2 regions of the Actinacidiphila sp. bgisy167 genome follow, and region 1 is predicted to be linked to the other one. Evidence: riboswitches for the same ligand, from Rfam matches in the RefSeq annotation. Region 1 holds a riboswitch; the other holds the start of a gene.
The links. Region 1 has a riboswitch for cobalamin ahead of AC3ET4_RS22540 (SCO2321 family membrane protein). Riboswitches for the same ligand answer to the same signal wherever they lie in the genome.
Positions count from the first base shown of each region.

Region 1 (13,972 bases):
ACGAGGCCGGAGACGGCGCCGAGCAGGGTGGACTTGCCGGTGCCGGAGGGGCCGACGACCAGGCAGAGCTCGCCCTCGGGCACGGTCAGGTCGACACCGGCGAGGGCGGGTTCGGCGGCGCCGTCGTAACGGACGGAGACCTGCTCGAAGCGGATCACGGGCGGGCTCCTCTCAGATGCGCGGGCAGCAGCCCCAGCAGGACGGCGGCCGCGGGCCACAGCGGCAGCGACGGCGCGGTCAGCGGCACCACGGGCGGGTCCAGGTCGGCGGGCAGGGCCCCGGCGGCCCAGATCGTCAGCGCGGCGACAGCCAGGCCCGAGGCGGTGACCAGCCAGGCGGTCGCGTCCCAGCGGTCGGGGCGGTAGCGGGTGCGCACCGATCGGCGCCCGCCGAGCCGCAGTCCCGCGACGGCCGCGGCCGCACCGGCCAGCAGCAGGCCGTACGCGGCGCCCGCGGCGGCCAGCAGCGCGTAGGTGCCCGCGCACAGCCCGAGCAGTCCGCCGAGGGTCAGTGCGGCGGTCGCCCGGCGCACGGCCGACGGCACCTCGGCGGTGCGGCCGTAGCCGCGGGCGTCCATGGCGGCCGCGAGGGCGACGGAACGCTCCAGGGCGCCCTCCAGGACGGGCAGGCCGACCTGCAGCAGGGCCCGTACGCCCCGGTCCGCGCGGCCCCGCAGCCGGCGGGCCGTCCGCAGACGGCGAACGTCGGCGACCAGATGCGGCGCGAAGGTCATCGCGACGACCACGGCGACGCCCGCCTCGTACAGGGCGCCGGGGAGCGACTTCAGCAGCCGAGCGGGGTTGGCCAGGGCGTTCGCGGCGCCGAGGCAGGCCAGAAGGGTGGCCAGCCGCATGCCCTCGCGGAAGGCGAACCACAGCCCCTCGGCGGTCACTCGCCCGCCGAGCCGGACCCCCTGCGCCCAGTCCGGCAGCGGCACTTCGGGGAGGGTCAGCACGGTGTGCGTGCCGGGGACGGGGGAGCCCAGGACGACGGCGAAGCCGAGGCGGATGACGATCACGACCAGGCCGAGGCGCAGGAAGGCGGCGTACGAGCGCGCCCAGGGGGCGTCCGGCACCCGGCACGCGGCCACGACGTAGCCGGCGACCGCGGCGAGCAGCGCGAGCAGCGCGGGGTTCGTCGTGCGGGACGCGGCCGTGGCCAGACCCAGCGCCCACAGCCACCACGCCCCCGCGTGCGGACCCCGCGCCCGGCCCCGTCCCGCGGACGCGGCGGACCGGGGGGCCTCGTCCCGCCGGTCCGCCGCCGCGGGCTCGGGCCGACGGCGGGGCAGCGCCCACCGGCGAGCGGAGCCGCCGCCCTCGGGGTCGTGTCCGTGGCCGTGGTGGTCGCGGCCCGCGGGGGGTCGCGCCTCCCGGGCCGCGAGGGGTGCGGGCCGCGCGCTCGCGCCGGCCGGCGCCGCGCCCGGGGCGCCGCTCGTGCCCGCCGTGCCGGTGGCGAGCGGCGGGGCACCGTCCCGCCGGGTCCGCGCAGCCGTGCCGAGGAGCGGGGCCGCCGCGCCGGCGTCCGCCGCCCTGCGCTCGCGCGGGCGCGACCCGGCCGACAGGGCGAGGACGCGCCGCGCCCGGGGTGCCGCGCCGTGGAGCCGGAGCCCGGGATGAGGCGTGGCGGTGGTCACGGGCGGTCGCCTCGACGGCGGCGGACCTGCCAGGCGGCGGCCGCGGCGACCAGGAGGACGACGGCTGCGGCGCCGTACGCGCCGAGCGCGGGGCCGGGGGAGGAGGAGGTGGGCGCGGGGGCCGCGGCGGTGTCGGTGACCTGCTCGCCGCAGCCCTTGGCGGGGTAGCCGGCGATGGCGCAGACGATGCCCGCGGAGTCGTAGCGCAGCGGGGGCGCGACCGCGGCGAGGGCGTCGGCGGAGGTGGCGTCCTCGGGGACGCGGGCGCAGGCGGCGCGGGCGGCCGGGGCGTCGGCGGCGGTGCCGAAGTCGAGCAGCAGGGCGACGCGCTTGGTGCCGGGGCGGGCCGGGGTGCCGCCGCAGACCTCGGCGAAGCGGGCCGCGCCGCGGGGGCGGGCGGCCGATGCGGCGTCCGGGCTGACGCCGAAGCGCCAGCCCTCGACGGCCCCGTCGCCGGGGTGGCTGAGGGCGGGACCGGTCGTGGCGAACGTCCAGGCGTCGGTGGCCGCGTCCCGCTGCCAGAAGGACCAGTACCGGTAACTGGCCGCGTGGGCGGGCGTCGTGACGAGGGCGGCCACCAGGGCCAGGAGGAGTGCCGCCGCCGCGAGAGGCGGCCGCCTCACGACCGGCGCTTCCGGCCGGAGAGCAGCACCCCGATGCCGATGCCGGCGACCAGGCCGGCGCCGACGATCCACCACACCGAACTGCCGCCCGAGGAGTCGGAGGCCGAGTCGGAGGCCGGGGCGGAGGTGTGCTCGGCGACCGGGCCGAGGGCGCTGAGCTTCGCGATGTGGTCGTTCATGGGGTTGCCGGTGGCGTGCGCGGCGAGGGCGAGCTGCGCGAGGGCGGTGGGGCTGCCCTTCGCCCAGGCGGCGGAGTTGGCGGCGAGCCATGTGTACGCGCCCTTGGCGGCGTCGAGGTGGCCGCCGGCGGCGAGGGCGATGACGGCGTCGGCCGTGGTGCCGTAGTCGGGGGTCTTCTGGTCGGAGCCGGGGGTGAGGGCGTCGAAGTGGCCGCCGCCCGCGGCGAGTCCGGCCGCGAGCCAGGCGGCGCCCGCGTCCGCGGCGCTGCCGCCGCATCCGGAGCGCACCGCGACGTCGCGACCGGGTGCCTCGACGAGGAAGCCCGCGCCCTGCGCGGCGCGTACGGCGTCGGCGGTGGCCTTGGCGTTGGCCGTGAGGGCGCCGGTCTTGGCGTCGGCCTGGTACGCGAACGCGCCGCCGTCCTTCGTGCCGCAGGCCAGCTGCAGGGAGTGCAGCGCGTCAGAGGGCGACCGGCCGTCGGAGGTCACCGACTCGGCATCGGTGCCGGCCGCCTCGAGGCCGCCGATGACGACGGCGGTGGAGTCGGCGTCGGAGGCGCCCCCGGGGTTGTAGGACCAGCCGCCGTCGCGGTTCTGCACCTTGGCGAGCCAGCCGGCGGCGCGCCTGACGGCGGCGTCCTGCTTGTGGACGGCGAGCGCCTGGACGGCTATGGCGGTGGCGTTGGTGTCCTCGGTCTTCGGGTCGCAGGGGGCCGCCGGGTCCTGGCGGTACGAGGCGAAGCCGCCGTCCGCGCACTGCTGCCCGGCGAGCCACGTCACCGCTTCCCCGGACGGTTCGACGCCGGCCGCGTGCAGCGCCAGCAGCGCGTACGACTGGCGCCACACGCCGTCGTACGTCGGGTCGGCGTCCCCGTACAGAGCGGCGGGAGCCGCCGCGGGTGAAGGGGAGGGCGACGCGGCTATGAGGAGCGCGCTGACGGCGGCCAGAGCGGCCGCGGCGGTGCGGCGCAGGTGCATCGGGTGGGTGCCTTTCGGGTGAGCGGTCGCGCAGACGGATGCGGGCGCGCTGTCACGGCACCGGGCTCCGACTCCGTGTACCTCGACGGAAGAGCCGCTCCCGTCCGCGCGGGTGCTCCGGCTGGGCCGTCCCCGGTCGGGGGCGGCTCACGGTTGCGGGTCAGCGCCGGATTCGCACCGGCTTCCCCCACTCGGACGTGAATGGACTTGGTTGTGTCGACCACACCTTAGCCGGGCTCCTCAGACGGGCCGCCCCCGGGCGTGTGCGGTCTGCCTCACACCGCGCCGGACGCGGCCGGGGCGCGGCGGTACGGCGGGCAGGCGTGTCGATGTCAGCGGCGCGGGGACGCCGCGGGAGGCCCGGCCGGCGTTCCCGCCCGGTGCTCTCGCCCGGTGCTCTCGCCCGGTGGTTTCGTCCGGTGGTTTCGTCCGGGGATGCACGGCAGGGCCGGCGCTCGGGCCCGCGGGCCCCGGGGAGCGGTCAGGCCGACGAGCCGGCAGACGGTCGTGATGTCGGTCGTTACCTGGTCGCTGGAGGCGCGTCCGGACAGCCATCCCACCAGTGCCGAGTGCCAGGTGTGTTCGATGACGCGGACCGCGGACAGCAGCTCGGGCCCTCCGGTCGCCGCTCAGGGCTGGATGTTCTCCAGGTCCTCCAGGAGGCTGAGGTGCTTCTGCTCCCAGCCGAGGGTCTGCCGGGTGTGGGCGCTGGACGAGGGCTGGTCGTTCGCGAAGATCGGGCCGAGAGGGCCGTACGTCTGCGACGGCACCGACTCGACCGGCAGGCCCAGCCGTCGGCCGATGACCGCGGCGATGTCACGCACCTGGTCGCCCTCGTCGCCCACGGCGTGCCAGGAGGTGCCGGCTTCCGCGTGTTCCAGCGCGAGCCGGAAGAGGACTGCCGCGTCGAGCGCGTGCATGGCCGGCCAGCGCTGTGTGCCGTCGCCGGGGTAGCCGGACACTCCGGTCCGGCGTGCGATGTCGGTCAGCAAGCCGGCGAACCCGCCCGTGCCCTGGTTGTGGACCGTGCGCGGCAGGCGTACGGCCGTGCTCCGGACCCGGCGCGAGGCCAGGCCCAGGACCGCCGTGACGGCGCGTCCACGACCACCGACCGGCCCGTCGGTCGGCAGCGGGTCGGCCTCGGTGGAGGCACGGCCCGGCACATGGGGCGTACCCGAGCAGGCGACCAGGGGCCGGTCGCTGCCGACGAGTTCCTCGCCGAGGGCCGCGAGGGCGGCGCTTTCCTCGGCGACCGCCTTGGCGAGGGCGTCGGGGCTGCTGAAGTCGTTGGCGAATGCCAGGTGGATCACCCCGTCGGCCTGAGCGACGCCGGAGCGAAGGACGTCGAGATCTGCGAGAGATCCCCGGAGGGGCTCGGCGCCGGCCGCCTCGGCGGCCAGCGCGGAGGCGTCGGAACGGGCGAGTGCGAGGACGCTGTGGCCATGGTCGAGCAGCTCGGCGACGACGGCGGAACCGATCAGACCAGTGCCACCCGTGACAAAGACGTGCATGCAGCTCTCCTCAAGTGACGGGACTCTTGTCCCATCACCCTAGCAGAGTGATGGGACAAGAGTCCCGTCGCGTATGATGGGGCCATGGCTCGATGGGAACCAGGCGCACGCGAACGCCTTGTCGTGGCCGCAGTCGACCTGTTCACCGAGCAGGGGTACGACGCCACGACGGTCGCGCAGATCGCCGAGCGCGCCGGGGTCACCAAAAGCACCTTCTTCCGGTACTTCCCTGACAAGCGAGAGCTGATGGTGGCCGGGCAGGAGACGCTGAGCCGGCTGCTGGCCGAGGGGATCACCGAGGCGCCCGATGACGCCAGCCCGCTCGAGGCGGTCGCTGCCGGTCTTGAGCGCGCGTCGAGCGCGATGGGTCCCATGAATCGCGAGCTCGCCCCGCGCCTGAAGGCTGCCGTCGCCGCCAGCGTCGAGCTTCAGGAGCGTGACGCCCTCAAGACCGTCAGCCTGGCGGCTGCGATGACGACCGCCCTGGTCGCCCGCGGCCTGTCCGACCCGGCCGCGGCCCTCGCGAGCGAGCTGGGCGTCCTCGCCTTCAAGCGCGGGTACGCCGAATGGTCCGAGGGCGACCGTGACGGCAAGGACGAGCTCACCGGGTACGTCCTGTCGGCCCTGGACGAGTTGCGTACGGTGAGTGCATCGCTGGGCTGAGCGGACAGATCGTCCCGCTCATCGGCTGGTTGCATCGACCCGTCGCTCGTAAGGCCCGCAGGCACCGGGGGTCGCGCCGCGGGCTCCAGGCGTTCCTCGCGGCCCCTTCACGTGTACCGGGCGCTCGCCGCCCGGAGCGGCGCAAACACCGGCAGGGCCCACGCGGGCCTCGCACATGACGCCCTGTTCGCAGCCGCGCGCTCCCACCGCCGGGCGTGGCGGGAATCACCCGGCACAGCCAGGGCGCCCCACAGGGGGACGGGTATCTTCGTGCTCTCGGGCCAACCCCTGAGCAACCGATTCTGAAACTTGTTCCATCGAGGCGCAGGCGGCTACGCTCCCGCCGACGTGCAGCGAGAAGGGGGCCGTGAGTGACCGCAGAGGCCGGGCCGCTCCGGATCGCGCTGCTCACCTACAAGGGGAACCCCTTCTGCGGGGGTCAGGGCGTCTACGTACGCCATCTGTCCAGGGAACTCGCCAGCCTCGGCCACAGCGTCGAGGTGATCGGCGCCCAGCCCTACCCCGTGCTCGACGCGGTCGGTGACGGGGTGCGCCTCACCGAGCTGCCGAGTCTCGACCTCTACCGCCAGCCCGACCCGTTCCGCACCCCGAAGCGCGAGGAGTACCGCGACTGGGTGGACGCGCTGGAGGTCGGCACGATGTGGACCGGCGGCTTCCCCGAGCCGCTGACGTTCAGCCTGCGCGCCCGCCGCCACCTGGCCGCCCGGCGCGGGGACTTCGACGTCATCCACGACAACCAGACCCTCGGCTACGGCCTCCTCGGCGGCCCCCGCGCCCTCGGCGCGCCGCTCGTGACGACCATTCACCACCCCATCACGGTCGACCGGCAGCTCGAACTCGACGCCGCGCGGGGGTGGAAGCGCCGGGCGTCGGTCCGTCGGTGGTACGGCTTCGCCCGGATGCAGAAGCGGGTCTCCCGCCGGCTGCCGTCCGTGCTGACCGTCTCCGGCACGTCCCGGCAGGAGATCGTCGACCACCTCGGGGTGCGCCCGGAGCGGGTGCACGTGGTGCACATCGGCGCCGACACCGGGCTCTTCTCGCCGGACCCCTCCGTGCCCGAGGTGCCGGGCCGGATCGTCACCACCTCCAGTGCCGACGTGCCGCTCAAGGGCCTGGTCCACCTCGTGGAGGCGCTGGCGAAGCTGCGTGCCGAGCACCCCGGTGCGCACCTCGTCGTCGTCGGCAAGCGCGCCGACGACGGCCCGGTGGCCGCCGCCATCGAGCGGCACGGGCTCGGCGGCGCCGTCGACTTCGTCAAGGGCGTCAGCGACGAGGAACTGGTCGACCTGGTGCGCAGCGCGCAGGTCGCCTGCGTGCCGTCGCTGTACGAGGGCTTCTCGCTGCCGGCCGCCGAGGCCATGGCCACCGGGACGCCGCTGGTCGCCACGACCGGCGGCGCCATCCCCGAGGTCGCGGGGCCCGACGGCGAGACGTGCCTGGCCGTGCCGCCCGGGGAGCCGGGCGCGCTGGCCGCAGCGCTGGGCCGGCTGCTGGGCGACCCGGGGCTGCGCCGCCGCCTCGGTCTGGCCGGCCGGGAACGCGTACTGACCCGCTTCACCTGGGAGCGGGCCGCCGCCGGCACCGTCGCGCACTACCGGGCGGCGATCGAGGCCGCCGGGGGGCCGCGGCCCACTGTCCAGTCTCCGTCCCGGACGAAAGCAGGCTCCACGTGCTGACCGTCGACTTCTCCCGCTTCCCGCTCGCCCCGGGCGACCGGGTGCTCGACCTGGGCTGCGGCGCGGGCCGCCACGCCTTCGAGTGCTACCGGCGCGGCGCGAACGTGGTGGCCCTGGACCGGAACGGTGACGAGATCCGCGAGGTCGCCTCGTGGTTCGCGGCGATGAAGGAGGCCGGGGAGGCCCCGGCCGGGGCGACCGCCACGGCGATGGAGGGCGACGCGCTGAGCCTGCCGTTCCCCGACGACAGCTTCGACCGCGTCATCGTCTCCGAGGTCATGGAGCACATCCCGGACGACAAGGGCGTGCTCGCCGAGATGGTGCGCGTCCTCAAGCCGGGCGGACTCATCGCGGTCACCGTGCCGCGCTACGGGCCGGAGAAGGTCTGCTGGGCGCTGTCCGACGCGTACCACGAGGTCGAGGGCGGCCACATCCGCATCTACCGGGCCGACGAGCTGCTGGAAAGGATCCGCGAGGCGGGTCTGCGCCCGTACGGCAGCCACCACGCGCACGCGCTGCACTCCCCGTACTGGTGGATCAAGTGCGCGGTCGGCGTGGACAACGACGAGGCCCTGCCGGTGCGGCTGTACCACAAGCTGCTGGTCTGGGACATCATCAAGAAGCCGCTGGCCACCCGGCTCGCCGAGAACGCGCTCAACCCGCTCATCGGCAAGAGCTTCGTCGCCTACGCCGCCAAGCCGCACACCCCGAAGACGGGCCTCGACGCGTGAGGCGGACCGAGCACCTCGTCCTGCCCGGCGTACTGACCTCCGAGCAGGCCGCGCAGACCGTCGCCGGGATCCTCGCCGTCCAGCGGCCGGACGGCGCCATACCGTGGTTCGAGGGCGGCCACCTCGACCCCTGGGACCATGTCGAGGCCGCCATGGCGCTGGACGCCGCCGGCGAGCACGAGCACGCCGAGGCGGCCTACACCTGGCTCGCCCGCCGGCAGAACCCGGACGGCTCCTGGTACGCGGCGTACGGCTGGGCCGACGGCGCGGAGGGCGAGGAAGGCGAGTGCGAGCCCATCGACCTGGCCCGGGAGAGCAACTTCTGCGCCTACGTCGCCGTCGGCGTGTGGCACCACCACCTCTCCACCGGCGACGACGCCTTCCTGGAGCGCATGTGGCCGGTGCTGTACGCGGCCGTCGAGTACGTCCTCGAACTGCGGCTGCCCGGCGGTGAGATCGCCTGGCGGCGCGAGGACGACGGGACGTATCCGCGGGAGGCGCTGATGACCGGCTGCTCGTCGATCTACCAGGCGCTGCGCTGCGCGCTGGCCGTCGCCGAGTACCGCGAGGACCCGCAGCCCGACTGGGAGCTGGCCGCCGGCGCGCTCGGCCACGCCGTCGCCCACCACCCCGAGCGGTTCCTGGACAAGCACCGCTACTCCATGGACTGGTACTACCCCGTCCTCGGCGGGGTGCTGCGCGGGGAGGCCGCCCGCGAGCGCGTGCAGGCCCGATGGGACGAGTTCGTGGTGCCGGGCCTCGGGGTCCGCTGCGTGGTGCCCAACCCCTGGGTCACCGGCGGCGAGAGCGCCGAACTCGCCCTGGCCCTGTGGGCGATGGGGGAGTCCGACCGGTCCGTGGAGATCCTCGCCGCGATGCGGCACCTGCGCGCCGAGGACGGCATGTACTGGACCGGGTACGTCTTCGAGGGCGACGCGCAGGCCGGCACGGCCCCCGCCGTGTGGCCCCGGGAACGCACCACGTGGACGGCGGGGGCGCTGCTGCTGGCCGTCGCCGCCCTGGGAGGGGACGAGGCGACGACGGCCGTCTTCGGGGGCGACCGGCTGCCGCTCGGGCTGGTGCCCGCGGCGGCGGGGTGCTGCGCCGGCCGGTGAGCGGGCGTCAGGCCCGGTTGATCCGGCCCGCCACGGCGTGCCCGACGACCAGGTAGACCGCCGCCGGCAGACCGTAGTCCAGCAGGGTGCGCGCCCAGGCGGACCGGGTCGAGAAGATGCCGTGGGCCCAGCCGCCGAGCCAGGACGCCACGTCGTGGATCCACTCCACGAAGCCGTTGGCCCGGTTGGCGTCGAGCATCCACAGCAGGATCCACAGGATCAGGATGAAAGCCGCCACGTCGGCGGCCACGATGATGATCGTGGCCGCAGGATTGCCGCGATATCGTCTGGACATACCTGCCGTCTTGCCCCGATCGGCGCAGCCAAACGCCGTCGCCGGGAGGCGGCCTGACGCCCCGTACGGCCCTGTGCGGTGGCCGCTGGCCGGGCCCGGGGCGAGGATGCGAGCACGCACCGCATCCCCCTGGGAGAGACCCTCATGCCCTTGCGCCGTGCTCTGACCGCCCTTCTGCTCTCCGGCGTGCTGCTGGTCGTCCCCGCCTGCGGCGGCGACTCCGGCGATCCCGCGAGCGGCGGCACCGCGAGTCCCACCTCCTCCGTGGAGAAGCAGAAGCTCGCCAAGACGCGCTTCGTCGCCAACGCGGGACTGGCCGCCGGCGCGACCTACCAGTGGATCGTCAAGCCCTATCGCGAGGGCAAGTTCGAGAAGGACGCCGACGGCCGCAAGCTCACCCTGGTGAAGGCGGGACTGGCCGGGGCCTTCGCCTACAACCGGCTCAAGGCCGCCGCGGAGAACGCCAAGGGCGACCCGACCCTCTCCCGTCTGGTGGCCCCGCTGACCGCGGGCATCGAGTCGCTCAAGGACCTGCCGAGCAAGCTGCGCAGCGGTCAGGGCACCGACGACATCGTGGGCACCTTCCAGGACACCATCAGCGGCGTCAAGTCGGCCGGCGAGGGAGCGGGCGCCAAGGTCACCGACAAGGTGCCCTCGCTGTCCCAGCTCAGCGGCGGATGAGCTCGGTCCGCTACCGGCGGGGAGACAGCCGTGCCCCCGGGCCGACGGCCCGAGGGCACGGCTTCCGCGTGCGTGCGGGCGCGTGCGGGCGCGGGGTGCGCGGGTGACAGGCGCGCGGTCTTTCCCGTGAGGGCGGGGGAGCGGGTCAGCCGCGCTGGATGCCGCTGACGTCCTGAAGGACGCCGCGGCGGCCGTCCTGGGTCTGCGCGACCAGGCCTGCGCCGCGCTGCTCCACCGCCAGGTACCAGACGCCGGGGGTCAGCTCGGCGATCTGCTGGGCCGAACCGTCCTCCGCGTACAGCGGCCGCGTCACGGGCACCGCGAACCAGAAGGCCGCGAACTCCGCGGCGGGCTGCTGCTGGGGCTGCTGCTGGGCCTGGGGCTGCTGCTGGGAGTGCGGGTAGCCGTACTGGCCGCCGCCGAACGACTGGTCCGCCGGCAGGCCGTGCCCGCCGGCCTGCCCCGGGTAGCCGTAGCCGCCCTGCTGCCCGCCCGGGTGCGGCTGACCGCCCTGCACGCCGCCGTACGGCTGGGGCTGCTGGGGCTGCCGGGGCCGCGGAGCGGGCAGCAGCGGCGCCTTGAGCGCGGGCAGGCCCCGGAGGGTCAGCAGCATCACGGCGGCGAGCGCGACGGCGGCGACGAAGGAGAGGTAGGCGCCGGTGGCCAGCTCGAAGATCTCGTTGCCGTTGAAGAGCGACCACAGGGCGTCCCAGGCGGCGGCCACGGCCAGCACCGCGCCCCACTGCGCCAGGCCGATGCCGAGCAGCTTGCGGCCCTCGGGCAGGAAGCGGGAGGCGACGAACAGGCCGGCGGCGATCAGGCCCAGCAGGTGCACCGAGGGCAGCAGCGGGAACAGCTCGCTCTTCCAGGCGTTGACTGCGCAGCCGTCCGCGTCGCAGTTCTTCGCGGCGTAGAAGTTCAGGAACGAGGCGATCAGCAGCAGCAGCGCCGCGCCGATCACCGCGCCGTCTCCTCGGGTGAGGGAGCGGTTATTCACTGGAAGTCCTTGTCAGTCGTCTCGTTGTCGCTGTCGTCGGCGTTGTCCATCGTATGAGGACGGTCGCCGCGGGGTGGGGCCGGTCCGGCTGTCGGTGACCCGATCGGTACCCGATGCTCACCGGCCGCTCACCCGCGCTCCTCCAGGAACGCGGTGACGCCGTCCGCGATGCCCTCCGCGGCCTTCTGCCGCCAGGCCGGGCTGGTCATCAGCGCCGCGTCCGCGGGGTCGCGCATGTTACCGCACTCGATCAACACCTTCGGCACTGTGCTGAGGTTGAGTCCGCCCAGGTCGCGGCGGACGTCCAGGCCGGTGCCGCCACCGATGTAGTTGGACGGCCGGGTGCCCGTCTCCCCCGCGAAGTGCCGCTTGAGGGCGCCGCCGAGAAGTCTCGACGGCCCGCTGATCCTCCGGGTGTCCGCGATGCCCTGGTGCAGCGCGGCGGGCATGATCACGTGGAAGCCGCGGTGGCCGCCAGCCGAGCCGTCGCCGTGCACCGACACCGCCGCGTCGGCCTCGGCCTCGTTCCCGATCCGGGCCCGCTCGTCGATGCAGGGGCCGTACGCGCGGTCGCCGTCGTAGGTGAGCCGCACGGTGGCCCCGCGCGCCTCGAGCAGCGTACGGGCGCGCCGGGACACGTCCAGGGTGAAGGCGGCCTCGGCGTACCCCGCGTTGGTCGCCGTGCCCGTGGTGTCGCACTCCTTGCGGGCGGTACCGATGTCGACCAGGCGGTTGATCTCGGCCGTGTGCCGGCTGTTGCGCGCGTTGTGCCCCGGGTCCAGCACCACGACCCTGCCCGCGAGCGGCTTGCCGGCCCGGGCGGACGGCGCCCCGGTGGAGGGTGCGTCGGCGGGCGGCGCGCCCGAACGGAGCGGACGCACGCCCTGGGGGAGGTCGCCGTTGCGTCCGGGGTCGTCCGGTCCGCTCGCGGCGTCCCACACCAGCCACCCGGCCGCGCACGCCACCACCAGCGCGGCCCCGACGGCCACGGTCGAGCGGCCCTTGTTCTTGAACACGTCAGCGATGCTAACCGCCGTAGTGGATCACGGCGTCCGTACGCCGGAGTACATGCAGTGAACCGGTCGCGGACACTTCCGTGAACGCACCCGACTCCAGCGCCCGCCGGTAGATCCGCCAGGGCGCCTGGCCACCGTCGGCCGGGTCGGGGAACACGTCGTGGATGACCAGGAGACCGTCCTGCGCGACGTGCGGCGCCCAGCCCGCGTAGTCGTTGCCGGCGTGCTCGTCGGTGTGCCCGCCGTCGACGAAGACGAGCGCGAGCGGCTTCCCCCACACCGCGGCGACCTGCGGGGAGCGACCCACGACCGCCACGACGTGCTCCTCGAGCCCGGCGGCGTGCAGGGTGCGCCGGAAGGAGGGGAGGGTGTCCATCAGACCGACCTCGGGGTCCACGAGCGACGGGTCGTGGTACTCCCAGCCGGGCTGCTGCTCCTCGCTGCCGCGGTGGTGGTCGACGGTGACGGCGACGGTCCCCGCCTCGCGGGCGGCGGCGGCCAGCAGGATCGTGGAGCGTCCGCAGTAGGTGCCGACCTCCAGCAGGGGCAGGCCCGGGAGGCGGGCGGCGGCGTCGGCGGCGGCCGCGAGGAGGGCGAGGCCCTCGTGGGTGGGCATGAAGCCCTTGGCCGCCTCGAACGCGGCCAGGACGTCCGCGGGGACTTCCGCGAGGGGTGGCGTGCTCATGCCCCCATCGTCCCGCACGTCCTCTGTGCCGCCCGCCAGGGGTGCGGCCGGCGGTGCGCGGGTCCGTGGTGGTCTCCGTCGGGGTTCCCGCCCGCCCGATTGCCCGGCGCGGTTGGCGCGGGCCCGCGAACCGTCCGCCGCGGGCGCAGACCACCCGCACCGCAGCCGCGGGCAGAGGTCAGAGCCAGCCGTTGTGGCGGGCGGTGCGCACCGCCTCCATACGGTTGCGGGTGCCCGTCTTGCCGATGGCCGCGGACAGGTGGTTCCGCACCGTCGACTCCGACAGATGCACCCGCGCCGCGATGTCGGCCACGGTCGCCCCGTCCGCCGCGGCGTTGAGGACGTCCTGCTCGCGCGGGGTCAGCGGGCTCGGCCCGGTGCTGAGGGCGGCCGCGGCCAGGGCGGGGTCGATGACGCGGTGCCCGGCGAGCACGCGCCGGATCGCGGCGGCGAGGTCCTCGACGGGGCCGTCCTTGACCAGGAAGCCGGACGCCCCGGCCTCCATGGCGCGGCGCAGGTACCCGGGGCGGCCGAACGTCGTGAGGATGAGCACCTTGCATCCCGGGAGCCGCTCGCGCAGCTCCGCCGCCGCGTCGAGCCCGCTGCGCCCGGGGAGCTCGATGTCGAGCAGCGCGACGTCGGGCCGGGCGCGCAGTGCCACGGCGACGATCTCGTCGCCCGCGGCGACCTGTGCGACGACCTCGATGTCGTCCTCCAGGTTCAGCAGCAGCGAGAGCGCCCCGCGCATCATCCCCTGGTCCTCGGCGAGCAGGACCTTGATGGCGTCGCTCATGCCGCCTGTCCCTCCTCCTCCGGCAGCTCGGCCTCCACACGGAACCCGCCTCCCGGTGCGGGGCCCGTGGCGAGGGAGCCACCGGCCGCGGCGAGCCGTTCGGCGAGCCCCCGCAGTCCGGAGCCGGTTCCGGGGGCCGAGCCTACGCCGCGGCCGTCGTCGGTGATCCGCAGGCGGACCCGCCCGCCGGCGGCGGTCAGCTCGATGCGGCAGGTGGCGGCCGCGCTGTGCCGCACGACGTTGGTCACACCCTCCCGCACCACCCACCCCAGAAGGGCCCCTGTCCGCGGGGGCGGCGGCCCGGACTCCTGGACGACGGCCTCGATCCCGGCGGCCGCCAGGGCCGAGCGGGCGCGGTCCAGCTCGGTGGAC
Region 1 is NZ_JBYIQP010000065.1:3,203-17,174, reverse strand. It holds gene AC3ET4_RS22555 (ABC transporter ATP-binding protein) at 1-158, opposite strand, end outside; gene AC3ET4_RS22550 (CbiQ family ECF transporter T component) at 155-1,291, opposite strand; gene AC3ET4_RS22545 (SCO2322 family protein) at 1,633-2,259, opposite strand; gene AC3ET4_RS22540 (SCO2321 family membrane protein) at 2,256-3,416, opposite strand; cobalamin riboswitch at 3,507-3,626, opposite strand; partial or broken gene AC3ET4_RS22535 (TetR family transcriptional regulator) at 3,878-4,030, opposite strand; gene AC3ET4_RS22530 (SDR family oxidoreductase) at 4,046-4,927, opposite strand; gene AC3ET4_RS22525 (TetR/AcrR family transcriptional regulator) at 5,012-5,590, shown strand; gene AC3ET4_RS22520 (glycosyltransferase family 4 protein) at 5,962-7,287, shown strand; gene AC3ET4_RS22515 (class I SAM-dependent methyltransferase) at 7,281-8,018, shown strand; gene AC3ET4_RS22510 (prenyltransferase) at 8,015-9,133, shown strand; gene AC3ET4_RS22505 (hypothetical protein) at 9,141-9,428, opposite strand; gene AC3ET4_RS22500 (hypothetical protein) at 9,573-10,109, shown strand; gene AC3ET4_RS22495 (DUF5336 domain-containing protein) at 10,255-11,106, opposite strand; gene AC3ET4_RS22490 (N-acetylmuramoyl-L-alanine amidase) at 11,235-12,122, opposite strand; gene AC3ET4_RS22485 (class I SAM-dependent methyltransferase) at 12,133-12,807, opposite strand; gene AC3ET4_RS22480 (response regulator) at 12,986-13,600, opposite strand; gene AC3ET4_RS22475 (sensor histidine kinase) at 13,597-13,972, opposite strand, start outside.

Region 2 (13,972 bases), on a different contig from region 1:
TGACCACGGCGCTGGGCGAGGTCGTCGCGACGGCCGACCACCCGTGGCTGGTGCGTCTGCCGCACGGCGACGCGTGGATGACCAGTCGCGAACTCACCCCGTTCAAGCACCGGATCGTCGCCCTCGCCGACGGGCGGGCCGGTGCGGCGGGCGCCTGGGAGGGCGCCGCGGTCGCCGACGCCACGGGAGAGGCGCAGGTGCTCGCGGTCGAGCCCCTGGGGGAACAGCCGATCGCCTCGCTGTCGACCTCGGCGCGCACCTATGTGGCGCGGGGGCTGCTTTGCCACAACTCCCATGGGGATCCCGGCGCGCTCGACTTCGCCAAGCTGCTCGAGTACGCACGAGCGCAGGTGTGACGCGCGGGAACGCGTGTGCCTCAGGTGTCGAATACGGAGGCGAAAACCACCCTTTGGAGTGAACCGGGCCCGGGCGGGCACCGGTTCACTCTCCGTACGTAAATCATTACGGGGTCGAGGTCGCCCGGCGAGCGCGCTGTCCCCTTCAGCGGCGCTGTGGCGACTCCATGACCATTTTGGGGGTTTTCCACTTGTCCAGCTCTCCCTTCAGCATGCCCGCGCGCCGTCCCGCCGCCGCGCTGGGAGCCGCCGTCGCGATGGCGGCTGGCGCCCTCGCGCTGGGGCCCGCGTCCCCGGCCGCCGCGACCGGGGGGACCAACAGCTCGTCCGGCAAGGCCGGTGCGGTCGTCCTGCGCACCGACCTGGATGTCTCGCTGCTCCGCAAGTCCGTCGACGTGCCGCTGACCCTGACGCTCAACGAGGTGCACGCACCGGCGAGCGCCGACGAGACCGCGCTCACCGCCACCCTCGACGGGGTCGACCATGGCAGGCCGTTCAGCGTCCTGCGCGCCGAGGTCGCCACCGCCCGGGCCACCGCCGACCGCCGCAAGGCGGAGGGCTTCGCCAAGCTCGTCAAGGCGCGCGTCAATCTGCCCGGACTGCCGCTCCTCGGGCTCATCAAGGCCGACCTGATCTCCGCGCGCGCCACGTGCGAGGCCGGCCGCAGGCCGGTCGCCGACGTCGAACTGCCCGGCCACGTCGTCGTCCTCGGCAAGCGCGTCGACGTCTCGGCAGGCGGCCCGACCCGGGTGGAGGTGCCCGGCGTGGGCGAGGTCCGCCTCGAACTCGCCGAGAGGACCGTCACCTCGCGCGGCGCCGCCGCCACCGCACTGGAACTGTCGGTGGAGGTGAACCCGCTCAAGCTCGGCGTCGCCGAGGTGAGCGGCACCGTCACCCTCGCCGAGGCCACCTGCGAGACGCCCCGCCGGGGCGGGCACGGCGGTGGCGGTGGCGACCATGGTGGCGGCGACAACGGCGGCAGCAGCGGTGGCGGATCCGGCAGCGGCGGCAGCGGTCAGGAGCCGCAGACGGGCGGCGGGTCCGAGCAGCCCTCGCCGTCCACCGAGCCCTCGGAGTCGCCCGCGCCGTCGGAGTCCGCGCGCGCCGACCAGTCCCCGCAGGCCGCGCCCGCGACCGCAGGCGACCTCGCCGAGACCGGCAGCAGCTCCATGACCCCGTATCTCGCGGGCGGTTCGGTGCTGCTGCTCGCCGCGGGCTTCCTCGCGGTCCGCGCGACCCGTCGCAAGGCGGCGGCCGAGAGCACCCGGGACTGACGAATCCGGGCGACCCCCGGCGGCGGGGTCAGGGGGACGTGGAGGGCGGCCAAGTGTCCGGAGTCGCCCTCCACGTGCTGACCGGTCGTCAGGACGCGCCTGGCGGAGCCGGCCCACGAGAGCGGGCGGCGCCCAGGACGACCGGCGAGGGCACCGATGCCACCGACGCCGCCGACGGCACGACGGCGTGCTCGGGCCTCGACCGGCCGGGCTTACCAGCGCCTACGACAATGCCTACGACAATGCCTACGACAGCGCCTTCGACAGGGCGGTCGCGAAGCGGTCGGTCGTGGCGGGATCCCGGACGGCGAGGCGGAGCCAGTCGGGGGACAGACCGGGGAAGGTGTCGGCGCGACGGACGGCGAAACCGAGGTCCCGCAGGCGGTCGCGGACGCAGGCCGCCTCGGGGAGGCGCAGCAGTACGAAGGGACCCTGTGCGGGGCCCGCGACCTCGATGCCGTCGAACTTGGCGAGCCGGCGCAGCAGGTGGTCGCGGTGGGCGGCGACACGGCGGGCCGCCTCCGCCGCCTCCGCGAGGGCCGCGGGAGCGCAGCAGGCCTCGGCTGCGGCGAGGCCGGGCGTCGAGACCGCCCACAGGGGCTGTGCGCGGCGCAGCGCCGCCACCCGTTCGCGGTCCCCGAGGACATAGCCGACGCGCAGGCCGGCCAGCCCCCAGGTCTTGGTGAGGCTGCGCAGCACCACCAGACCGGGAAGGTCGCGGCGGGCGGCGAGACTCTCGGGTTCACCGGGGACCGCGTCCATGAACGCCTCGTCGACGACGAGGGTGCGGCCCGGCCTGGCCAGGCGGGCGAGGTCCGCCGCGGGATGCAGTACCGAGGTGGGGTTGGTCGGATTGCCGACGACCACCAGATCGGCGTCGTCGGGGACCGCAGCCGGGTCGAGTCGGAAGCCGTCCTCCGCTCGCAGCAGGACGCGGTGGACAGGATGCCCGGCGTCGCGCAGTGCCGCCTCGGGCTCGGTGAACTGCGGGTGCACGACGACCGCGTGCCGGGCCCGGGTGGTGCGGGCCAGCAGGACGAACGCCTCCGCGGCACCCGCCGTGAGCAGCACCTCATCCACCCGGCGGCCATGGCGGGCGGCGACCGCTCGGTGTGCGGCGCGGTCGTCGGGGTAACCGGCCAGTCCGTCGAGGGTGGCGGCGAGGCGTCGCTTGAGCCACGGCGGGGGCGTGCCGGCACGCACGTTGACGGCCAGGTCGGTGAGGCCGACGCCGCCGTCCCGGACCTCGGCGTCGCCATGGTGCCGTAGGTCGTGGTCGTCGGCGTGATCGGCCGGCACCGGGCCTGCGGGCCTGCCGTGATTCTCGCCGCCGGCGGGCGGCGCGTGCCGTACCTCGACCTCAAGACGGGCGCCCGCCCAGTCCTCCACCAGCCGCGAGGTCTGCTCCTCGGCCCCTGCGTCCGCGGGGAAGCAGGTGAGCACGACGATCCGGCGGCCGCCGAGCCGCGCGCAGCGTTCCAGGCCCGCAGGCACGTCCGGCGCCGCCGTCGTCAGGAAGGCCGCCTCCACGCCCGCGTAGCCGCCGCCCTCCCACAGCAGCCGTGCGATACGGGCCACTTCGGCGTTGTCCGCGGCCTCGGGCGAGCCGGCGCCGACCAGCAGCACCATGGTCGCCGCCCGGTCGGCCGGTGTGCCGGGGCCGCCGCCCAGCGCGGCGTCGACGCGCCGCTCGAGTGCGTCCGGGGGCGGGAGTGGGGGTCTCAGCATGGTGCCGTCTCCTGCGTCGTGCCGTCCATGCCGTGTGCGCCGCGTACGCCGGGTTCGGGCGTGCGGTGCCGCGCCACCGCCGCCGTCGCCCGCGCCGCGCCATCCCCGGGCCCGGACGTCCGCTTCGGCACCAGCAGTTCGCCGCCGTCCGTCGCGGCCAGCGCCGCCGCCTCCGCCACGGAGGGCGTGCCGACCGCGGCCAGCGACGCAGACGAGGGACTCGGCACGTCGACCGCGGCCAGCGCGGACGCGTCGAACGTCACCAGGGGGACGCCCAGCCGCGCCGCCGCCTCGAGGAGGCCGGGCTCACCCGCCTTGGCGTCCACGCTCGCCAGCGCCGTGACGCAGGACCGCGGTACCCCGGCCTCGTCGAGCACCGACCCGAGGAGCGCGAGCACATCGGCCGCCGCCACACCGCGGCCCGCCCCGACGCCGACGACGACCCTCACGGGGCCGCGCCCGCGCCGGCCGCGCAGGAAGCGACGAACCGCCGCGCCAGTGCGGGTTCGGCCGCCCAGTGGACGTGCAGGTACGACGCGTGGACGCCGTCCTGCACGAAACCCTCCACCCGCCGCTCCGGCCGGATGACGCCCCAGGCCGGCGTGGCCCCGGCGGCGGGCTCCACGACGGTGCGGTGGAACTCGTGGCCGCGCACCCGGGTCCCGGCGGCCGCCAGCGCGTTGTCGGCGATCGCGACCGCCTCGCGGTAGCCCAGGGTCAACCGGTCCGCCATGCGGGCCGTGGTGTCCAGCACCCCGCACATGGGACGTCCGTCCAGTTCCCGCCCGAGGTAGAGCAGCCCCGCGCACTCCGCGGTCACCGGCCCGGCGAAGGCGGCGACAGCCTCGCGCAGCGGCGCGTTGGCGGACAGCTCGGGGGCGTACATCTCGGGGAAGCCGCCGCCTATGACCAGTCCCGACGCTCCGTCCGGCAGCCGCTCGTCGTGCAGCGGGTCGAAGGTGACGACCTCCGCCCCCGCCGAGGAGAGGAGTTCGACGTGTTCGGTGTAGGAGAAGGTGAACGCCGCCCCGCCCGCCACCGCGACCACCGGCCGGGCGCCCGGCGGCGCAGCCCCGGCCGCCGCCTCCTCCGGGTCCCAGGGCCCGTCCGCGAGCGGGGGAGCGCTGCGCGCCAGCGCCAGCAGTGCCTCCAGGTCGCAGCCTGCCCGGACCCGGGCGGCCAGCGTCCGCACGGCCTCGACGGCGTCCGCGTGCCGCTCCGCGACCGGGACCAGACCCAGGTGACGGGACGGGGTGCCGACCGCCGCGTCGCGCCGCAGGGCCCCCAGCACGGGCACGCCCGCGCCGTCCAGGGCGTCGCGCAGCAGCTCCTCGTGCCGGTCGGAGCCGACCTTGTTGAGGATGACGCCGGCGACCCGCACCTGCGGGTCCCACGAGGCGAAGCCGTGCACCAGCGCCGCCACCGAACGGGACTGCGACGAGGCGTCCACCACCAGGACCACCGGCGCCCGCAGCAGCTTCGCCACATGCGCGGTGGAGGCCAGTTCCCCCATCCCCGAGGCGCCGTCGAAGAGCCCCATCACGCCCTCCACGACAGCCACGTCCGCGCCCCGCGCGCCGTGCAGGAACAGCGGTGCGATCCGCTCCGGACCGCACATGTACGCGTCCAGGTTGCGGCCCGGGCGGCCGGTGGCCAGGGCGTGGTAGCCGGGGTCGATGTAGTCGGGGCCCATCTTGTGCGGGGAGACCGCGAGGCCGGCCTCGGCGAAGGCCGCCATCAGCCCCGTCGCGACGGTGGTCTTGCCGCTCCCCGAGGCAGGGGCCGCGACGACGAGCCGGGCTACCACTCGATGCCCTTCTGGCCCTTCTGGCCGGCGTCCATCGGGTGCTTGACCTTGCCCATCTCGGTGACCAGGTCCGCGAAGTCCAGCAGCGGAGCCGGCGCGTTGCGTCCGGTGATGACGACGTGCTGGGTGCCGGGCCGGTCGCGGAGCACCGAGACCACCTCGCCGGTGTCGATCCACCCCCAGTGCAGCGGGTAGGCGAACTCGTCCAACACGTACAGCCGGTAGGTCTCGGCGGCAAGGTCCCGCTTGACCTGCTCCCAGCCCTCGCGCGCGGCCTCCTCGCTCTCGGAGATGTCCCGCTGCACCCAGGACCAGCCCTCGCCCATCTTGTGCCAGGCGACGGTGCCGCCCTCGCCGGAGTCACCGAGCACGCGCAGCGCCCGTTCCTCCCCGACCTTCCACTTGGCGGACTTGACGAACTGGAACACCCCGACAGGCCAGCCCTGGTTCCAGGCCCGCAGCGCCAGACCGAAGGCGGCGGTGGACTTCCCCTTGCCGGTGCCGGTGTGCACCATCACCAGCGGCCGGTTGCGGCGCTGACGGGTGGTGAGGCCGTCCTGCGGCACGACGCTCGGCTGTCCCTGTGGCATTACGCGGCCCTCCGTACATCCCGTACCAGTGCCGCGACGCTGTCCGCGCGCAGCTCCTCCAATGTCACGGCGGCACCGTGCAGTTCGCGCGCCAGCTCGCCCGCGAGCCCCAGCCGCACCGGCCCCGACTCGCAGTCGACGACCACCGCGGCGGTGCCCTCGGCCGCCAGCAGCCGCGCCGCGCGCCCGGCCGTGCGGACCGGCTCGGGGCCGCCGGTCGCCCGTCCGTCGGTGACCACGACCAGCAGCGGGCGGCGCGAGGCGTCCCGCAGCCGCTCCACGCGCAGCACCTCGTGCGCCTTCAGCAGCCCGGCGGCCAGCGGGGTGCGGCCGCCGGTCGGCAGCTTCTCCAGGCGCGCCGCGCCCGCGTCGACCGACGAGGTCGGCGGCAGGGCCAGCTCCGCCGTCGCGCCGCGGAAGGTGATCAGGCCGACCTTGTCGCGCCGCTGGTAGGCGTCGAGCAGCAGCGACAGCACCGCGCCCTTGACCGCGCTCATTCGCTGCCGGGCGGCCATCGATCCCGAGGCGTCGACGACGAAGAGCACGAGGTTGCCCTCGCGGCCCTCGCGGACCGCCTCGCGCAGGTCGTCCCGGCGGATCACCAGGCCCGGGCCGCCGCGCCCCCGCGCCCGCTGGTGCGGGGCCGCGGCGTGCACGGTGGCCGCCAGATGGAGCTTGGACAGGGCGCCTCGGGGGCGCCGGGCGCCGGTCGTCCTGCCGTGCGCGGTGCGGGCCCGGGAGCGGCGGCCGGCCGCGCCCTCCCCGAGGCCGGGCACGGTCAGGGCGCGGGCCGTGAACGGCTCGGCCGCGGGCGCCGCGGCCCGGTCCCCTGCGCCGGGTGCGGCGTCCGCGCCCTCCGCCTGGGGTCCGGGATCCGCGGGCTCCCGGGGCCGTGCGATGTCCGGTGAGGTGTCGGGGGAGGCGTCCGGGGCGCCGCCGCCACCGCCCCCGTCAGGACCACCGCCGCCAGGACCACCGCCGTCAGGCCCGCCGCCGTCCGGGCCCGGGTCCGGGTCGTCGTCCCGGCCGCGGTTGCGCTCCAGGGTCTCGTCGAGCTTGTCCTCGTCCAGTCCCGGGGCGTCGAAGGGATTGCGGCGGCGCCGGTGCGGCAGCGCGAGCAGCGCCGCCCGGCGCACGTCCGCGTCGGTCACCGCGGACCTCCCGCCCCAGGCAGCGAGCGCGGTCGCCGTGCGCGCCATGACGATGTCCGCGCGCATCCCGTCCACCTCGAAGGCCGCGCACGTCGCCGCGATCTGGCGGAGCGCGCCGTCGCCCAGCGAGACCGACGGGAGCAGCGCGCGCGCCGTCGCGATGCGCTGCCGCAGCTCCCGCTCCTCCGCCTGCCAGGCGGCGGCGAAGCCGGCCGGGTCCGCGTCGTAGGCGAGGCGCCGCCGGACGACCTCCACCCGCTCGTCGGTCTCCCGCGACGCCGCGACCTCCACCGTGAGGCCGAAGCGGTCCAGCAACTGCGGCCGCAGCTCGCCCTCCTCGGGGTTCATGGTGCCGACGAGCAGGAAGCGCGCGGCGTGACGCACCGACACGCCCTCCCGCTCCACGTAGGAGGCGCCCATGGCCGCCGCGTCCAGCAGCAGGTCCACCAGGTGGTCATGGAGGAGGTTGACCTCGTCCACGTAGAGCACACCGCGGTGCGCGTCGGCCAGCAGTCCCGGCTCGAAGGCCTTCACGCCCTCCGCCAGGGCCCGTTCGATGTCCAAGGCGCCGACGAGACGGTCCTCGGACGCGCCGACCGGCAACTCCACCATGCGCGCCGGCCGGCTCTCGGAGCCCGCGTCAGGGCCGTGCGGCCCGTCCGGGCACGCCGGGTCCGCTGCCGCCGGGTCGCAGCCGAAGCGGCAGCCGGGGACGACCTCGACGGCCGGCAGCAGCGCCGACAGCGCCCGCACGGCGGTGGACTTGGCGGTGCCCTTCTCACCCCGCACCAGCACACCGCCCACCGCGGGGCTGACCGCGTTCAGCAGCAGCGCCAGCCGCAGGTCCGCCATCCCGACGATCGCGGTGAAGGGGTAAGGGGTGCTCACGCGGCCTCCTGGGTCGAACGGACATTGCGGCGGTGCTCACGGACGGCCCGGCTCCGGGGCGGCGGTGGGGTGCTCACGGTGCCCCCGGGGGGACGAAGGGCAGCCCGGCAGGGGGGCCCTGCTCGATCAGGCGGAGCAGGGCGCCGGTGTCGGCGTGCTCCTCGATCAGATCGCCCAGCCTGTCCAGCTGCTCCTCGCGGAGCGCGCCGAAGGAGGTGTCGGGCGCGGGGACGAAGCGCCGTCCCGCGGCCTGCGCGACCCGGCGCAGGAAGGCACGGCGGAAGCCGTCGCTCTCCAGGGAACCGTGCCAGTGGGTGCCCCAGACCGCGCCGGTGCGGCAGCCGTCCAGGAAGGGCTCGTCGCCGCCCCGCACATCGGCGACGCCGTGGTGGATCTCGTACCCCTCGACGGGTTCGCCGTACGCCTTTCCGGAAGGTCGGGCCAGGGTCTTCTCCGCGGCGAAGCGGACCCGCACCGGCAGCAGCCCGAGCCCGGGGACCGTGCCCGCCCGCGACTCGACGTCGTCCTCGATCGTCTCGGCCAGCATTTGGAAGCCCCCGCACACGCCCAGCACCGGGCGGCCCTTGGCGGCCCGGCGGAGGATCGCGTCGGCCAGGCCGCGCTGCCGCAGCCACTCCAATGCGCGGACCGTGCCCCGGGTGCCGGGCAGCACCACGAGGTCGGCGTCGGCGAGCTCCTCCGGCCGGTCGGCGAAGCGGACGAGGACACCGGGCTCGGCGGCGAGCGCGTCCACGTCGGTGAAGTTCGACATCAGCGGGACGGCCGCCACGGCGACCCGCAGGACGTCCTCGCCGTGCGGCGGCGCCGTGTCCGACTCGCGCACGGCGCCGCGCAGCGAGATGCGCAGCCCGTCCTCCTCGTCGATGCCCAGGCCGTGCCGGAACGGCAGCACCCCGTAGAAGCGCCGCCCGGTCAGCGCGCGCAGCATCTCGAGCCCCGGCTCCAGCAGGGACACGTCGCCGCGGAACTTGTTGACCAGGTAGCCGCAGACCAGCTCCTGGTCCTCGGGCGCGAGCAGCGCCGTCGTCCCGAAGAAGGAGGCGAAGACCCCGCCCCGGTCGATGTCGCCGACCACGACCACCGGGAGCCGGGCGGCCCGCGCCAGGCCCATGTTGACGATGTCGCCCTGCCGCAGGTTGATCTCGGCCGGACTGCCGGCGCCCTCGCAGATCACCGCGTCGTGCCGGCCGCGCAGCTCCTCCAGGCAGTCCGTGACGGTGCGCAGCAGTTCCGCGCGGCTCCCGTTGTGGTAGCCGCGCGCGCTCATCTCGCCCACGGGGCGGCCCAGCAGGACGACCTGGCTCGTCCGGTCCCCGCCGGGCTTGAGCAGCACCGGGTTCATCAGGGCCGAGGGCTCCACGCGCGCCGCCTGGGCCTGCATCGCCTGGGCCCGGCCGATCTCGGCGCCCTCGCGGGTCACGTACGAGTTGAGCGACATGTTCTGCGCCTTGAACGGCGCCACGGACACGCCCTGCCGCACCAGCCACCGGCAGATCCCCGCAGTGACGACGCTCTTGCCGGCGTCCGACGTCGTCCCGGCGACCAGCAGGCCCCCGCCCCTCATACCTGCCCCCTCCGACTCCGGGCGACCGCGCCCCACGCCAGACGGCCGCCCACCGTGACGGCCAGCGCCAGCGCGCCGACCCGCCGCGACAGGCGGGCCGCCCGTTCGATGTCCCGAACCTGGACCGGGCGGTTCCCCGCCCCGAGCACGGGCCGGTGCTCCACCCGCCCGCCGTAGGCGAGCGTGCCCCCGAGGCGTACGCCCAACGCCCCCGCGAACGAGGCCTCGACCGGCCCCGCGTTGGGGCTGGGATGCCGGCCGCCGTCCCTGCGCCAGGTCCGCCACGCCCCGCGGGGGTCGGGCCCGGCGAGTACCGCGAGGGCGGCGGTCAGCCGGGCCCCGGGGTAGCCGGCCGCGTCGTCCAGCCGGGCCGCGGCCCAGCCGAAGCGCCGGTGCCGCGGCGACTTGTGGCCCACCATCGCGTCGAGGGTGTTGACCGCCCGGAAGCCCACCAGCCCCGGGACGCCGCCCAGCGCGCCCCACACCAGGGCGCCCACGACGGCGTCCGAGGTGTTCTCCGCGACGGACTCCACGACCGCCCGCGCCAACTGCGCCTCGTCCAGCGCCAGCGGGTCGCGGCCGCACAGACGGGGCAGCCGCTCGCGCGCCGCCTTCGTGTCGCCGGCGGACAGGGCGGCACCGATGGCGCGGGCCTCCCGGACGAGGGAGGTCCCGCCGAGCACCGCCCAGGTCGCCGCCGTCGTCAGGGCGACGGAGGCGGCGCCGGAACGGCGTACCGCGCGCTGCAGCGCTGCCGCCGCCGCCACCGCGCCGCCGGCGCACAGCGCGGTGTGCAGGGCGCCCCGGCCGCGGTGGTCGCGCCACAGCATGCGCTCCAGCCCGGCGGCGGCGCTGCCGAACACCGCCACGGGGTGGCCGCGGCGCGGGTCGGCGAGGGCGAGGTCGGCGAGCCAGCCCAGGGCGGCGCCCGCGGCGAAGGCGCACGGCGCCACGGCGCCGCTGTCAGGTGAACGGCCGGAGCCGCGCATCGCAGGAGTCCTCACTCAGGGTCCGCGCCCTGGTTCGACGTGACCGGCGACGAGAGTCTCCTGGCTCCCGGATCGGCGGCACCCCCGGCCTTCCAGCCCTTGTCGGGGCCGTGGCCATGGGCGGGGGTCCGCTCCCCGGTGACAGTGGCGGGACCGCGCCGGATTCGCACCGGACTTCCTCTCCTGCCGCCGTTTGGCGCCTCCGATACCACCACGCCTCGCTTCGGCCCGTCAACTCACCGCGACAGCCTGTGGAGAAGAGGAAACCCCAGCTCATGGCCAGAAGGCCGGGAGCTGGGGTGACGTCACCGGCGACGGGGTCCCCGGGACCTCAGGCGACGATCAGATAGATCCCGTACGCCACCGCCGCCGCGCAGAGCGCGAAGGACAGGTAGGCGCCGGCGCGGGCCAGAGCGGTGCCGCCGCCCGCGGCAGGGGCTCCGGCCTCGCCGCTGCCGGCGCCGCCCTGCTTGGACAGGCCGAGGATGCCGAGGGTGAACAGGCCGACGAGTCCGACGGTCACGGCGAGGCTGACGCCGAAGACGGAGCCGAGGGCAGCCCAGTCGATGTGCATGGTGCTTCCTTCCGGGGCCGGTGCGGCGCCGCCGTCAGGCGGAGGCCGGGGCGGGGTCGGTGTCGGCGCCGGTCGCGGTCAGGCCCGCGGGCGGCGGGATCACGGCGGTGATCGCCGTGGTGATGACGCCCGGCTCCTCGACCTCGTCGTGGGCGTCGTTGACGTTGGTGTGGTCGACGGGCTTGCGGCGGGAGGCGAGCCAGATCGCGGTGCACGCGGCCAGCGCCAGGACGGCGACGATCGTGACGCCCCAGTCGCCCTGATCGGCCAGGCGCGCGGCACCCGCGCCGACCAGAGCGGCGGCCGGCAGGGTGAGCCCCCACGCGGCGAACATGCGGCCCGCCGTGCTCCAGCGGACGACACCGCCCTTGCGGCCGAGGCCCGCGCCCATGACGGAGCCGGAGCAGACCTGGGTGGTGGAGAGGGAGAAGCCGAGGTGCGAGGAGGCCAGGATGACGGTCGCGGCACCGGTCTGGGCGGCGAAGCCCTGCGGCGGCTGGATGTCGGTGATGCCCTTGCCCATGGTGCGGATGATCCGCCAGCCACCGATGAAGGTGCCGAGTGCTATCGCCGTGCCGGCCGAGACGATGACCCACAGCGGCGGGTCGGAGTCGGGGGCGACGACGTTGCCGGCGATCAGGGCGAGGGTGATGACACCCATGGTCTTCTGAGCGTCGTTGGTGCCGTGGGCGAGCGAGACGAGGCCGGCCGAGGCGATCTGTCCGGCCCGGTAGCCCTTGGCCGTGGCGGCCGGGTCGGCGTTGCGGCCGAGGCGGTAGGTCAGGCGGGTCGCCAGCATCGAGGCGACACCGGCGACCACCGGGGCGCAGACGGCCGGGATCAGGACCTTCATGACGACCGCGTCGCCGTTGACCGAGTCGAATCCGGCCGAGGCGATGGAGGCGCCGATGAGGCCGCCGAAGAGAGCGTGGGAGGAGCTGGAGGGGAGGCCCGCCAGCCAGGTCAGCAGGTTCCAGACGATCGCGCCGACGAGCCCTGCGAAGATCACTTCGGGCTTGATGCCCGTGCTCTCGTCGAGGATGCCGCCGGAGATCGTCTTGGCCACCTCGACGGAGAGAAAGGCACCGACGAGGTTGAGTACGGCGGACATGGCCACCGCCGTCTTGGGCTTCAGGGCGCCAGTGGAGATGGTGGTCGCCATCGCATTGGCGGTGTCGTGGAAACCGTTCGTGAAGTCGAACACGAGTGCGGTAATGATCACGATTCCGATCAGGAGCGTGATGTGTTCCATTGACCCAGGCATTCGTTCGATCGGACAGTGGCGTGGCGACCGTACGGAGTTCGGATGAACGGAAGGTGAACGAGGGGCGGCGCGGCGGTGCCGGGGTGTGCGGAGGGCGTGGCCCGCGCTGTACTTCGCCCGGTTTTCGCTCCTTTTCATGTGCTTCGGTCGGCCCTTCAGGGCGCTCCGGAGGAGACCCGGGTCACCCGTGGGAACCCGGTCCGGCGCACCGCCGCACGACGGGCGGCACAGCGCGGGAACGGCGGGTCCCCCGGGGGTCCGTCGGCGCACCTTCCGGATGCGACGACACGCAGGATCGGGCCCTCTTCCGCCGTACCGCGGACGCCGGTCAGGGCAGGCGAGCTCACCGCCCGGCGGAGGGGTGGTGGCTGACTCCACCACGGCGACGAGACGGAGACCCGCGGCCGACCGGGCCCCTTCCGGAGCCTGGACGCCCGCCACGCACCCGCCCGCCCACCGCGAACCGGCCCAGGCCCCGCCACCTCGCCCCCGTGCGTCCGCGTCCCGGGCACCGGCACGTGCGGCACGGCGCGCGCCCGCCGGTACCGGGCACGTCGGCGCCTGGTGCGTCGGCGCCGGCCAACCGCCCCGGTACTCCTGTCAGTGGCGGCCCGAGACGCGGTCCGCGATGCGGGCGACGGGGTCGGTCTGTGCGCTGCGCCCTGCCTGTTCCCGCCGGTCGGCGGCGCGGTAGGCCGCGTACAGTCCGTGCACCCCGATCCAGCGGAAAGGCTCGGGCTCCCAGCGGCGTACGCGGTGGTGCACCCAGGGCAGGGCCGTCAGCTCCGTTCCGTGCGCCTGGCCGGAATCCAGCTGGACGAGGTCGCGCAGCGTCCGCGCCGCGAGGTTCGCCGTCGCGACGCCGCTGCCGACGTAGCCACCGGCCCAGCCGAGGCCGGTGGAACGGTCCAGCTCGACGGTCGCGCACCAGTCGCGCGGCACTCCCAGCACCCCGGACCAGGCGTGGTCGATCGCCACCCGCCCCGTCGCGGGGAAGAAGCGCACAAGGATCTCGCGCAGCGCCTCCACCGTCTCGGCCTGCGTGCGGCCGTCGTTGTCCGTGCGCGAGCCGAAGCGGTACGGCACCCCGCGGCCGCCGACGGCGATCCGGTCGTCGGCGGTGCGCTGCGCGTACATGTACGCGTGCGCCATGTCCCCGAGCGCCTCCCGGCCCTCCCAGCCGATGGTGTCCCAGACCTCCCGGGGCAGCGGCTCCGTCACGATCATCGAGGAGTTCATCGGCAGCCACGACCGCTTCTGGCCCTTGAGCGAGGCGGTGAAGCCCTCCGTGCAGCGCAGGACGTAGGGGGCGCGCACCGTCCCGAACGGCGTGACCGCGTGCTTCGGCCGGATCTCGGTCACCGGGGTCGACTCGTGGACGACGACGCCGAGCGCCTCCACCGCCCGGGCCAGCCCCTGGACCAGCTTCACCGGGTGGATGCGCGCTCCGTGCGGCGTCCACGTGCCGCCGGCCGTCCCGGCGACCCGGACGCGTGCGGCGGACTCGGCCGCGCCCAGCAGCAGGCGGTCCTTCTCGCCGAAGGCGACCTCGGTCTCGTGGAACGCCTTGAGCCGCGCCAACTGTGCGGGGGAGTACGCGACCTCCAGCACCCCGCCCTTGTGGATGTCCGCGTCGATGCCCTCCTCGGCGGCGACCCGGATCACCTCGTCCACCGTCGCGTTCATCGCGCGCTGCAGGGCGACGGCTGCCTCACGTCCGTGCAGCGCGGCGTAGCGGTCGCGGCCGGCGAAGCCGTTGTAGAGCC
Region 2 is NZ_JBYIQP010000022.1:47,491-61,462, reverse strand. It holds gene AC3ET4_RS11695 (Hint domain-containing protein) at 1-356, shown strand, start outside; gene AC3ET4_RS11690 (SCO1860 family LAETG-anchored protein) at 569-1,630, shown strand; gene cobC (Rv2231c family histidinol phosphate aminotransferase CobC) at 1,877-3,259, opposite strand; gene AC3ET4_RS11680 (cobalamin biosynthesis protein) at 3,352-3,807, opposite strand; gene AC3ET4_RS11675 (cobyrinic acid a,c-diamide synthase CobB) at 3,804-5,165, opposite strand; gene cobO (cob(I)yrinic acid a,c-diamide adenosyltransferase) at 5,159-5,755, opposite strand; gene AC3ET4_RS11665 (putative cobaltochelatase) at 5,755-7,794, opposite strand; gene AC3ET4_RS11660 (cobyric acid synthase) at 7,868-9,379, opposite strand; gene AC3ET4_RS11655 (cobalamin biosynthesis protein) at 9,376-10,368, opposite strand; cobalamin riboswitch at 10,423-10,548, opposite strand; gene AC3ET4_RS11650 (hypothetical protein) at 10,700-10,942, opposite strand; gene AC3ET4_RS11645 (inorganic phosphate transporter) at 10,977-12,194, opposite strand; gene AC3ET4_RS11640 (NAD(P)/FAD-dependent oxidoreductase) at 12,807-13,972, opposite strand, start outside.
Region 2: linked by a shared signal. The riboswitch ahead of AC3ET4_RS11655 (cobalamin biosynthesis protein) and the one ahead of AC3ET4_RS22540 (SCO2321 family membrane protein) in region 1 are both predicted to bind cobalamin.